3 regions of the Paenibacillus sp. FSL W8-0426 genome follow, and region 1 is predicted to be linked to each of the others. Evidence: a T-box and tRNA genes for the amino acid it is inferred to sense, from the RefSeq annotation. Region 1 holds a T-box; the other regions hold tRNA genes.

What was found. A T-box is a leader RNA that pairs with one kind of tRNA and senses whether it is charged. The one in region 1 lies ahead of MKY59_RS18380 (glutamine--tRNA ligase/YqeY domain fusion protein), so its partner is inferred to be a tRNA-Gln.
Region 2: it has a tRNA-Gln gene. The T-box ahead of MKY59_RS18380 (glutamine--tRNA ligase/YqeY domain fusion protein) is inferred to sense a tRNA for this amino acid. The anticodon was not compared.
Region 3: it has a tRNA-Gln gene. The T-box ahead of MKY59_RS18380 (glutamine--tRNA ligase/YqeY domain fusion protein) is inferred to sense a tRNA for this amino acid. The anticodon was not compared.

Annotation. Positions count from the first base shown of each region.
Region 1 covers NZ_CP150203.1:4,128,935-4,132,184, reverse strand. Annotated here, with positions in the region: gene MKY59_RS18390 (transglutaminase-like domain-containing protein) at 1-268, shown strand, start outside; gene MKY59_RS18385 (glycoside hydrolase family 18 protein) at 297-1,334, shown strand; T-box leader at 1,386-1,654, shown strand; gene MKY59_RS18380 (glutamine--tRNA ligase/YqeY domain fusion protein) at 1,732-3,250, shown strand, end outside.
Region 2 covers NZ_CP150203.1:5,863,000-5,866,249, forward strand. Annotated here, with positions in the region: gene MKY59_RS26510 (helix-turn-helix domain-containing protein) at 1-565, shown strand, start outside; gene MKY59_RS26515 (methyltransferase domain-containing protein) at 868-1,695, opposite strand; tRNA gene MKY59_RS26520 (tRNA-Leu) at 1,885-1,963, opposite strand; tRNA gene MKY59_RS26525 (tRNA-Cys) at 1,972-2,045, opposite strand; tRNA gene MKY59_RS26530 (tRNA-Gly) at 2,055-2,129, opposite strand; tRNA gene MKY59_RS26535 (tRNA-Gln) at 2,136-2,210, opposite strand; tRNA gene MKY59_RS26540 (tRNA-His) at 2,217-2,289, opposite strand; tRNA gene MKY59_RS26545 (tRNA-Trp) at 2,314-2,387, opposite strand; tRNA gene MKY59_RS26550 (tRNA-Tyr) at 2,396-2,481, opposite strand; tRNA gene MKY59_RS26555 (tRNA-Thr) at 2,486-2,561, opposite strand; tRNA gene MKY59_RS26560 (tRNA-Phe) at 2,583-2,658, opposite strand; tRNA gene MKY59_RS26565 (tRNA-Asp) at 2,753-2,830, opposite strand; tRNA gene MKY59_RS26570 (tRNA-Met) at 2,858-2,931, opposite strand; tRNA gene MKY59_RS26575 (tRNA-Val) at 2,948-3,023, opposite strand; tRNA gene MKY59_RS26580 (tRNA-Glu) at 3,086-3,157, opposite strand; tRNA gene MKY59_RS26585 (tRNA-Ser) at 3,177-3,250, opposite strand, start outside.
Region 3 covers NZ_CP150203.1:340,479-343,728, forward strand. Annotated here, with positions in the region: rRNA gene rrf (5S ribosomal RNA) at 1-26, shown strand, start outside; tRNA gene MKY59_RS01525 (tRNA-Ile) at 75-151, shown strand; tRNA gene MKY59_RS01530 (tRNA-Ala) at 186-261, shown strand; tRNA gene MKY59_RS01535 (tRNA-Asn) at 263-338, shown strand; tRNA gene MKY59_RS01540 (tRNA-Ser) at 343-434, shown strand; tRNA gene MKY59_RS01545 (tRNA-Glu) at 450-521, shown strand; tRNA gene MKY59_RS01550 (tRNA-Val) at 531-606, shown strand; tRNA gene MKY59_RS01555 (tRNA-Met) at 623-696, shown strand; tRNA gene MKY59_RS01560 (tRNA-Asp) at 723-800, shown strand; tRNA gene MKY59_RS01565 (tRNA-Thr) at 927-1,002, shown strand; tRNA gene MKY59_RS01570 (tRNA-His) at 1,086-1,158, shown strand; tRNA gene MKY59_RS01575 (tRNA-Gln) at 1,176-1,250, shown strand; tRNA gene MKY59_RS01580 (tRNA-Lys) at 1,266-1,341, shown strand; tRNA gene MKY59_RS01585 (tRNA-Leu) at 1,352-1,439, shown strand; tRNA gene MKY59_RS01590 (tRNA-Gly) at 1,447-1,521, shown strand; tRNA gene MKY59_RS01595 (tRNA-Arg) at 1,527-1,603, shown strand; tRNA gene MKY59_RS01600 (tRNA-Pro) at 1,621-1,694, shown strand; tRNA gene MKY59_RS01605 (tRNA-Gly) at 1,708-1,778, shown strand; gene MKY59_RS01610 (short chain dehydrogenase) at 1,937-2,542, shown strand; gene MKY59_RS01615 (CYTH domain-containing protein) at 2,775-3,250, opposite strand, start outside.

The sequences.
Region 1 (3,250 bases):
TCTCCCGATCGTGCTGATTACACCTTCCTTGGGTACGATCAGTCCTTTTAGCGCAGATCCGTTGAAGCAGCTACCGGCACAGGTTCGATTCGCAGAAATGAACAAAGGCGCAATACCCGAAGTGCTGTGCAGTCCAATCGCGTTAGAGTCGGGATTCCCTCACCTTGCGGTGCTGGATCAACAATACCGCATTCGGTATGTTTCTTACGGTTATCGCATCGGAGCCGTGAAGGAAGCTGTTCGTGTCGGCGTTATGCTCGCGAAGTGACCTAGTGTGATCAAGGGAGAGGTGACATATGAGCCGAAAATGGATCATCGGATACGTCGGTCATCGTGATCTGAAGAGCGTGACAGAGGCCGATCTGAAACGAATGACGCACATCAATATCGCTTTTGCCGGTATTCGGGAGGGAGCCATTCACACCGAGCATTTGCAAAACATGGATCAAGTTTCCGTGATCAAGAGGACCCATCCGGATTTGCGCTTTATTTTGTCCGTTGGAGGCTGGAGCTCCGGCGGTTTTTCGGAGGCAGCGGCGACGGCAGAGGGCAGGAATAGAATCGCCGAATCTGCTGTGCTAGCCGTAACCACTTATGGACTTGATGGCATTGATTTGGATTGGGAATACCCATGTTATGGAGAGGCTGGGATTGCGGCATCCGCAAGTGACAAGCCGAACTTCACGATGCTGCTGAAAACCATCAGGGAAGCGTTGACACGGCAGGGTGAGTTGGACGGGAAGTATTATATGCTGACCATTGCAGCGGGAGCGGACCAATACTACGTGGATGGAACGGAAATGGATCAGGTGCAAAGGTACGTCGATTACGTGCAGCTGATGACCTATGACATGCGGGGCGGCTTTCAGGTATTAACGGGACATCATACAAATCTCTTTACGCCAACTGGGGATTTGTTCCGCATCAGCGTTGATGCTTCGGTCCAAACGTTTCACAGGGCAGGTGTGCCCAAGGACAAGATCATCATCGGTGCCGCGTTCTATTCCCGCATGTGGAAGGGTGTGCCCGACCGGAACGATGGATTGCATCAAATGGCAGAAACGACCGGCGGTTACGGTCCGGAGTATACGGAGTTAAACGCCAATTACATTGGGTTGAACGGGTATACCAGGCATTGGGATGATGAAGCAAAGGCGCCGTATCTCTTTAATGGACACACGTTTATTTCTTATGACGATCCTGACTCCATCCGAGCCAAATGCCGATATGTACATGATCATGAATTGGGCGGCATTATGTTTTGGGAATATAAATGTGACAAGACACATCAATTGCTCGAAACGATGGATCATGAATTTGACAGCCAATCGTAAACGAAAAGGGTTTGACTTTCATTTTGGCTTTGATTACAATAATAGGAAATATTGAACGTGATGACGAGAAGAGTAGATGCTGATTTTTTTATACAGAGAGCCCTGATGCTGAGAATGGGTGAAAAAACAGCATTGAAGCAAGCCTCCGAACGGTCCGCCGGAACAAAACGTGCAGCGTCAGGGATGGTGGAACGGGTGCTCCCGATATAGAGCACAGGGTTCAGTACGGTTCGCAGTATGAACGGAAATGGACTTGATGAGACTGGAATGGCGACATTTCGGTGAACCTGGGGTGGCACCACGAGAACTTCGTCCCCAAGACATATCGTCTTGGGAGGTGAAGTTCTTTTTTCGTTGATCATTACGTGGTTGATCATAACAGGGGAGGCATTCTAGCATGGAAGCAGGTTTCGACAAACCGAAAAAGGAAACAGAACATGAGTTGAATAGGGAATTCGTGATGGCGAGACGTGAAAATAAACAATCCCGGCAAGACGAGGACGAACGCAGCTCCACCCAAGGTGGGAGTTACCTGGAGAACCTCATCCGGGAAGATGTGATGGCTGGCCGTTTTCAACGTCCGATCTGTACCCGCTTTCCACCCGAACCGAACGGGCACCTTCATATCGGCAGTGCCTATGCTATTCACATCAATTACACCACAGCTCAAACATTCGAGGGTACCTTTCATTTAAGGTTCGACGACACGAATCCATTGAAAGAGGACATCTCTTACGTTGAGTCCATTCTCAAAGATATGGAATGGCTTGGTTACAGTCCTGGGGGGCACGTATATTATGGGTCTGATTATTCCGACCGAATCTATGCCGCAGCAGTTGAACTCATTCAACAAGGCAAAGCGTATGTATGTCATCTTTCTCCGGAGGAATTGGCAGCTAGCAGGGGAACGTTAACCGAACCAGGAACCGACAGTCCCTATCGCAATCGAACCCCAGAGGAAAATTTGCGCTTGTTTCAGGAGATGCGAAATGGAATCCATCCGGACGGATCTTGTGTACTTCGTGCAAAAATCGATATGGCTTCTCCGAACATGAATCTTCGTGATCCGGTGCTGTACAGGATCATTCATGCCCCGCATTACCGGACAGGAAATGTTTGGTGCATCTATCCAATGTATGATTTCGCTCATCCTATTCAAGACATGATTGAAGGCATTACACATTCCCTCTGTTCCATTGAATTCAAAGACCATCGTGCACTGTATGATTGGGTGCTGGCCGAATTGGGGATCTTGGAACCGCCCAGGCAGTGGGAGTTTGGACGCGTCAATATCGCCGGTGCGGTGACCGGCAAGCGTTACCTGCGGAAAATGGTTGAATCCGGCTGGGTAGATGGCTGGGACGATCCCCGGCTGCCAACGATTTCCGGCCTGAGACGCAGGGGATACACTCCCGAGAGCATTAGAGAATTCATCGGTGGCATTGGACTCGCAAGACAGCAAACAACGGTGGATATATCCTTGTTGGACCATGTGCTCCGTCAGGAGCTTAAACCGAATGTTCCGGCGATCATGGCGGTTGTTCATCCCCTAAAGGTGATACTCATCAATTACCCGAATGAAGGTGAAGAGATGCTGCCTATTGAAAACAACCCGTTGACCGCTGATCGGGGTGTGCGCGAGGTAGCCTTTTCGAGGGAGTTATACATTGACCGCGATGATTTCATGGAAGTTCCTGCGAAGGGGTTTCATCGGTTGGCGCCAGGTGCAGAAGTGCGGCTCAAGGGTGCATATTTCATTCGCTGCGAGGAGGTTATCAAAGATCCGCGATCCGGCGAAATCATTGAACTGCATTGCACCTACGATCCCCGAACGAAGAGTGGCAGCGGCTTCAAAGAGCGTAAAGTCAAAGGAACCATTCATTGGGTATCGGCCAAGCATGCTGTAACATGTGAAC
Region 2 (3,250 bases), 1.7 Mb from region 1:
CCATTCTGAAGATTATCATCTTGCTCTGGCCCGACTGCTCACCCGTATTCTGCAGATGCTGCATGAGAGCGGGATTCGGCTTGATCCGACAACTTCCGGCTATGATTCATTGTACAAGGAACTATTTAACCTTCGATACGCCTCAGAAGTGGAGCATTGGTTCAGTCAGCGGATGATCAAACCCATCATTTTGCTTTTCAAGGAGAGACAAGTTACACAGTACCGTCATATTTCGGACAAAATGATTGCGATCATCCATCAGGAATATGATAGAGATCTCACGCTAGAGGAGTGTGCTGCCAGGCTTCACTATAATGCCAACTACTTAAGCAGTGTGTTCCGCAAGGAAACGGGATCGTCATTCAGCGAATATTTGGCCAAACATCGGTTCACCATCGCCAAAAGATGGTTGGAAGAAACGGATCTGACCGTAAAGGACATCTCTAACCGGCTTCAGTATAACAATCCGCAAAACTTCATCCGTTCCTTCCGCAAATGGGAGGGAATAACCCCGGGCCAATACCGGCTTCGGCAGCAGAACCTGCATGCCGAAAGACAGGTTTAATTTCTAATGAGCTGCCCAGGCCATGAAATACATTCGCTGTTCTATAGCTGCAATCCAGTTTTCTGAAGGATAATTTTTGAAAATTTTCGGGTTTCCTCTATCATATGAGCTTCAGCCCGTTCTAAAGACCTGTTTGAAGGCGCACTACAAGGGGGGTGGTCTGTTATTTATGGGGAGAATCCATTTCGTGAAAGGGTACAAGGTATACCTCGGAACCATGCATGCAAAAGGGGCAGCTTCCACTGCCCCTCTTGGTTTTTCTGATCATACTATTATATGAACAACCGCTCGTAACTTCATGCTTATTTCCGTACAGTTTTCATCTGAGGTTGATCGAGTTGAATCAATATTTTTCCGAATCGTCCTCCCCGCGTAAACGTGACGACGCCATCCGGAAATGTCTTTCTAATGTGCTCTTCAGCAAGTCGCAGAGTCTGTTCATCCGTTGGCAGCTTGTACGTTTTGAGCCATTCCGGCAGCTTATGCACGACATCCTCCAACGGCATCTCCAACGTAGTCGTTTCTTTGGTGATAATGCTCGTATAAGAATATCCCTTCAAATATAGAAGCTGTTGGATGTATGCCATATCTCCTGCTCTGAATGTCGATTTTACCCCCAACACCTCTTTCAACTCATCCATTAGGGTGTGCTCGCGTGGAGCCGCCATCGTGCTGATATACACATATTGCCTGGCGCAGAGGATGGCTTGTTCCACCGTCTCCCAGTCGGACATGGCTGGACACATGGAGGCAAACACCAAATCGAACTTCTTTTCCCAGCCTTTGTCCTGAATGGACAATTCCTCAAAACGTTCCGACACAATGTCGATCCTGGATCTTAATTCGGCAGGAATGGTTTCTTTCATCAAAGCGGTCAGAAAATGCGAAGGTTCAACAGCAGTAACCGTTGCTCCTTTTTCCGCGAATGGTATGCTGAACGCACCTGAGGCGGCGCCGACATCCAGTATCGTTAACCCCTTATATTCGACGCCCTGATTCTCAATCCAGCCCATAATGCGACCAGAACGTTGTTTGCCTTCTTCCGTGAACGACTGATGGTGGTATTCTCTGGCCCACCGTTCAAAGGCTTCCTCCGTATCGAACGGATAGCTCCCTTTCCTGGGAGGCATGGACGCCTTTCTCTTTCTCCAGGCTTCTTCCCAAAGAGATAGGTCAAATAATAATTGTGAATAATCGTGTTCTGTATGCAAATCCGGCACTGTACTCCCACCTAATCATTTCATTTTGTAAGCATATAGATAAACAAAAAAACAGCCCATTAGATGTAATCTCTACTGGACTGTTTTCTTAATACTGAATACCGGCGAGAGGACTCGAACCTCCACGGTTTCCCACTCGATTTTGAGTCGAGCGCGTCTGCCATTCCGCCACGCCGGCATATTTACTGGAGGCGCCACCCAGATTCGAACTGGGGATAAAGCTTTTGCAGAGCTGTGCCTTACCACTTGGCTATGGCGCCATATTCTATTGGAGCGGACGACGGGAATCGAACCCGCGACCCTCGCCTTGGCAAGGCGATGCTCTACCGCTGAGCCACGTCCGCAAATAATGGCTGGGGATATAGGATTTGAACCTATGCATGACGGAGTCAAAGTCCGTTGCCTTACCGCTTGGCTAATCCCCACTAGAGGGCGATCGAGGGGAATTGAACCCCCGAATGCCGGATCCACAAACCGGTGCGTTAACCACTTCGCCACGATCGCCATAATACATAATTAATAAAGAATTGGCAGGGGCAGCAGGAATTGAACCCACACTAACGGTTTTGGAGACCGCTGTTCTACCTTTAAACTATGCCCCTAAAAGCAATGGTGGAGGCTGATGGATTCGAACCACCGAACCCGTACGGGAGCAGATTTACAGTCTGATGCGTTTGGCCACTTCGCTAAGCCTCCACAATGGTGCCGGCGAGAGGACTTGAACCCCCAACCTACTGATTACAAGTCAGTTGCTCTACCAATTGAGCTACACCGGCATATTCGATTATTAGATTCAATGGTGGCTCGGGACGGAATCGAACCGCCGACACGAGGATTTTCAGTCCTCTGCTCTACCGACTGAGCTACCGAGCCATAATAAAGTTAATCTTGAAACGTTGCACTTTATCCAGGCGTCAGTGCCTTACAGCAGATTTAGTGAACAGCTTCCTCAATGTTTGAAAGAAAATGGCGGAACCGACGGGATTCGAACCCGCGATCTCCTGCGTGACAGGCAGGCATGTTAGGCCAACTACACCACGGTTCCAAGATCCCTTATTTAAAATAAGTTCAATTGCGGGGGCAGGATTTGAACCTGCGGCCTTCGGGTTATGAGCCCGACGAGCTACCGGGCTGCTCCACCCCGCGTCGTTAAAAAAGTATATGGTGGAGGCTGAGGGGTTCGAACCCCCGACCCTCTGCTTGTAAGGCAGATGCTCTCCCAGCTGAGCTAAGCCTCCGAACAAGACATTTATGATCATATCATATAATCAATGATAAAATCAAGTCTTTTGGATAAACATGACCCGTAGGGGATTCGAACCCCTGTTACCTCCGTGAAAGGGAGGTGTCTTAACCCCTTGACCAACGGGCCTTGCATTTAAAAATCAGAACGGAGAGAGAGGGATTCGAACCCTCGAGACGCTTTTGGCGCCTACACGATTTCCAATCGTGCTCCTTCGGCCAA
Region 3 (3,250 bases), 3.1 Mb from region 1:
CCTGGGAGAGTAGGAAGCCGCCAAGCGAAACCCTTTCGGGTATTGAAATACTTCGAAGGTCTTGAATATAATTTGGGCCCTTAGCTCAGTTGGTTAGAGCGCACCTCTGATAAGGGTGAGGTCGGTGGTTCGAGTCCACCAGGGCCCACCATTTAACTTACAAATCAATAAATCCTACATATCATGGGGCCATAGCTCAGCTGGGAGAGCGCCTGCCTTGCAAGCAGGAGGTCAGCGGTTCGATCCCGCTTGGCTCCACCATTCCCTGATAGCTCAGTTGGTAGAGCACTCGACTGTTAATCGAGTTGTCACAGGTTCGAGTCCTGTTCGGGGAGCCATTATGGAGAGGTGTCCGAGTTGGCCGAAGGAGCACGATTGGAAATCGTGTAGGCGCCAAAAGCGTCTCGAGGGTTCGAATCCCTCTCTCTCCGCCAGCTTGGTTTTATTGAGGCCCGTTGGTCAAGGGGTTAAGACACCTCCCTTTCACGGAGGTAACAGGGGTTCGAATCCCCTACGGGTCATAGTAGTATGGAGGCTTAGCTCAGCTGGGAGAGCATCTGCCTTACAAGCAGAGGGTCGGGGGTTCGATCCCCTCAGCCTCCACCATATATTTTTTTAACGACGCGGGGTGGAGCAGCCCGGTAGCTCGTCGGGCTCATAACCCGAAGGCCGCAGGTTCAAATCCTGCCCCCGCAATTGAACTTATTTTAATAAGGGATCGTGGAACCGTGGTGTAGTTGGCCTAACATGCCTGCCTGTCACGCAGGAGATCGCGGGTTCGAATCCCGTCGGTTCCGCCACTTGAATATTCATCAGGGATGAAAATCCGTAAATGGGTTCGTCGAAGCATTCACTTCGAGAGCATAAGCTGCGCAGTCTCGAACGAAGTGAGAGTATCCCGTCGGTTCCGCCACTTTTATGATTTTGCCGGTGTAGCTCAACTGGTAGAGCAACTGACTTGTAATCAGTAGGTTGGGGGTTCAAGTCCTCTCGCCGGCACCATGATTTTCTTTTAGCGGTTTGAATAAAACCGGGTCCGGTTGGACAAACTATAATGTTCCTACATTGCGTTGGAACAACGTATGGCGGTCGTGGCGAAGGGGTTAACGCACCGGATTGTGGCTCCGGCACTCGGGGGTTCAAGTCCCCTCGATCGCCCTTTATCTTAACTTTATAGGGGATTAGCCAAGCGGTAAGGCAACGGACTTTGACTCCGTCATGCATAGGTTCGAATCCTATATCCCCTGCCATTATTTTTTCGGTGAGAGCCATTAGCTCAGTTGGTAGAGCACCTGACTTTTAATCAGGGTGTCGAAGGTTCGAGTCCTTCATGGCTCACCAGTTATATTATGCGGTCGTGGCGGAATTGGCAGACGCGCACGGTTCAGGTCCGTGTGGGCTAACCCCCCGTGGAGGTTCGAGTCCTCTCGACCGCACCAATCATATGCGGACGTGGCTCAGCGGTAGAGCATCGCCTTGCCAAGGCGAGGGTCGCGGGTTCGATTCCCGTCGTCCGCTCCAAATATGCGCCCTTAGCTCAGCTGGATAGAGCGTTTGACTACGAATCAAAAGGTCGGGAGTTCGAATCTCTCAGGGCGCGCCATATTTACTCTCAAGTATCGGGATGTAGCTCAGCTTGGTAGAGCACCTGGTTTGGGACCAGGGGGTCGCATGTTCAAATCGTGTCATCCCGATTTTTTATAAGATGCGGGTGTAGTTCAATGGTAGAACTCCAGCCTTCCAAGCTGGTAGCGTGGGTTCGATTCCCATCACCCGCTTAACGAATCGCAAAATAGCTCTTGCCTTGTGCAGGGCTATTTTTTGTTTTGTATCGAAAATATATGGTCATCCGATCAACGATTTGAATTTGATAACAGACGTGATCTTTGATTAAATAAATGAAGTGAATGAACAACGACCAGGGGGGATTCGAAGGATGAAGCGGGCACTTGTTATTGGAGGACATGGAACATTGGGCAAAGCGGTTGTTGCCAAGCTGCAGGAATGGTCTGTGGAAGTTGTAACTGCAGGCAGAAATTCGGGAGATTATACGGTCGATATGACTTCAACCGATAGTATCAAGACGCTTTTTGAAACGGTTGCCAATATCGACTACGTCATTGTGACAGCAGGCCAGACTCATTATGCCAAGCTGGCTGAACTCACTCCCGAGAACAACATGGTCAGCGTGCAGAGCAAGCTGCTTGGTCAAGTCAACATTGTGCTCATCGGTCAACACTACATTAACGATAAGGGAAGTTTTACACTGGTCAGCGGAATTATCAAGGACCATCCGATCGAACAGGGTGCTTCCAGCGCGATGGCGAACGGGGCTATTGATGCATTTGCCAAGGCGGCTGCTTATGAACTGCCAAGAGGTATCCGTTTGAACTCCGTCAGTCCGAATCTGTTTGTGGAATCGGCCGAGAAATACCGTGATTTCTTCATTGGGTTTAACCCGGTGCCCGTTGAGCGCGTCGCCAATACGTTCATTCAAAGCGCGCTTGGCATTGAAACAGGGCAAACATTCAAAGTGTATTGATACTGCCACATTTATATAGGAAAAAGAACATCTGAAAAGGATCGTTTATCTCACCGCAAAGTGCTAGCGGACAAACAAAGGCCTCATTTCATTGATCTTAAGGATCAGAAATGAGGCCTTTGTTTCATGCTATTTTGACCAGCCAGCAGGTGGGTAATCGTTCCGGCTGTTCTGTCAAAAGTGGAGATGTATCAGAAACGCGATGCTCAAACAACATACCCCGTAGATTCCATTAATAACGTTCCAAAATAAGTTGGGTTTTCAGGCCGTCTCCCGGAAGAAGCCAGTTTTCGTTCTCCAGCAGCTGCATCAGTTGGGCACGGAGGCCGGATACCGTAGACGCGTCGTCTGTCTTGAAGGAGACCTCCACGATGTTCTCAATCCCCGTGCCAGCTTCATTCAGAATCGGCCACACTTCAAGCGTCATTTCTTGACCGTTCCAAGTCCCTTCATAACGCTCAAACGTAATCGGGCCGTAGGCACGGGAAGCGGACAATTGTTGTTTGCCCCAGTTGGAAGCAGACCAGTTTTTCAGTTTGCCCGGCAGTTTGTCGAGCAGCATTTCCAAAGCCTTGCTATCGGAAGGAAGCTGCTCGCCGCTTGTTATGGCATCGACTTTTTTGGTATTGGAGAAGCTCAGGGTCTGTTTGCCGTAGCCCCAATCGATTTCAGCCTCGTAATTATCGTCAGATGCGTCAAATCCCTCCT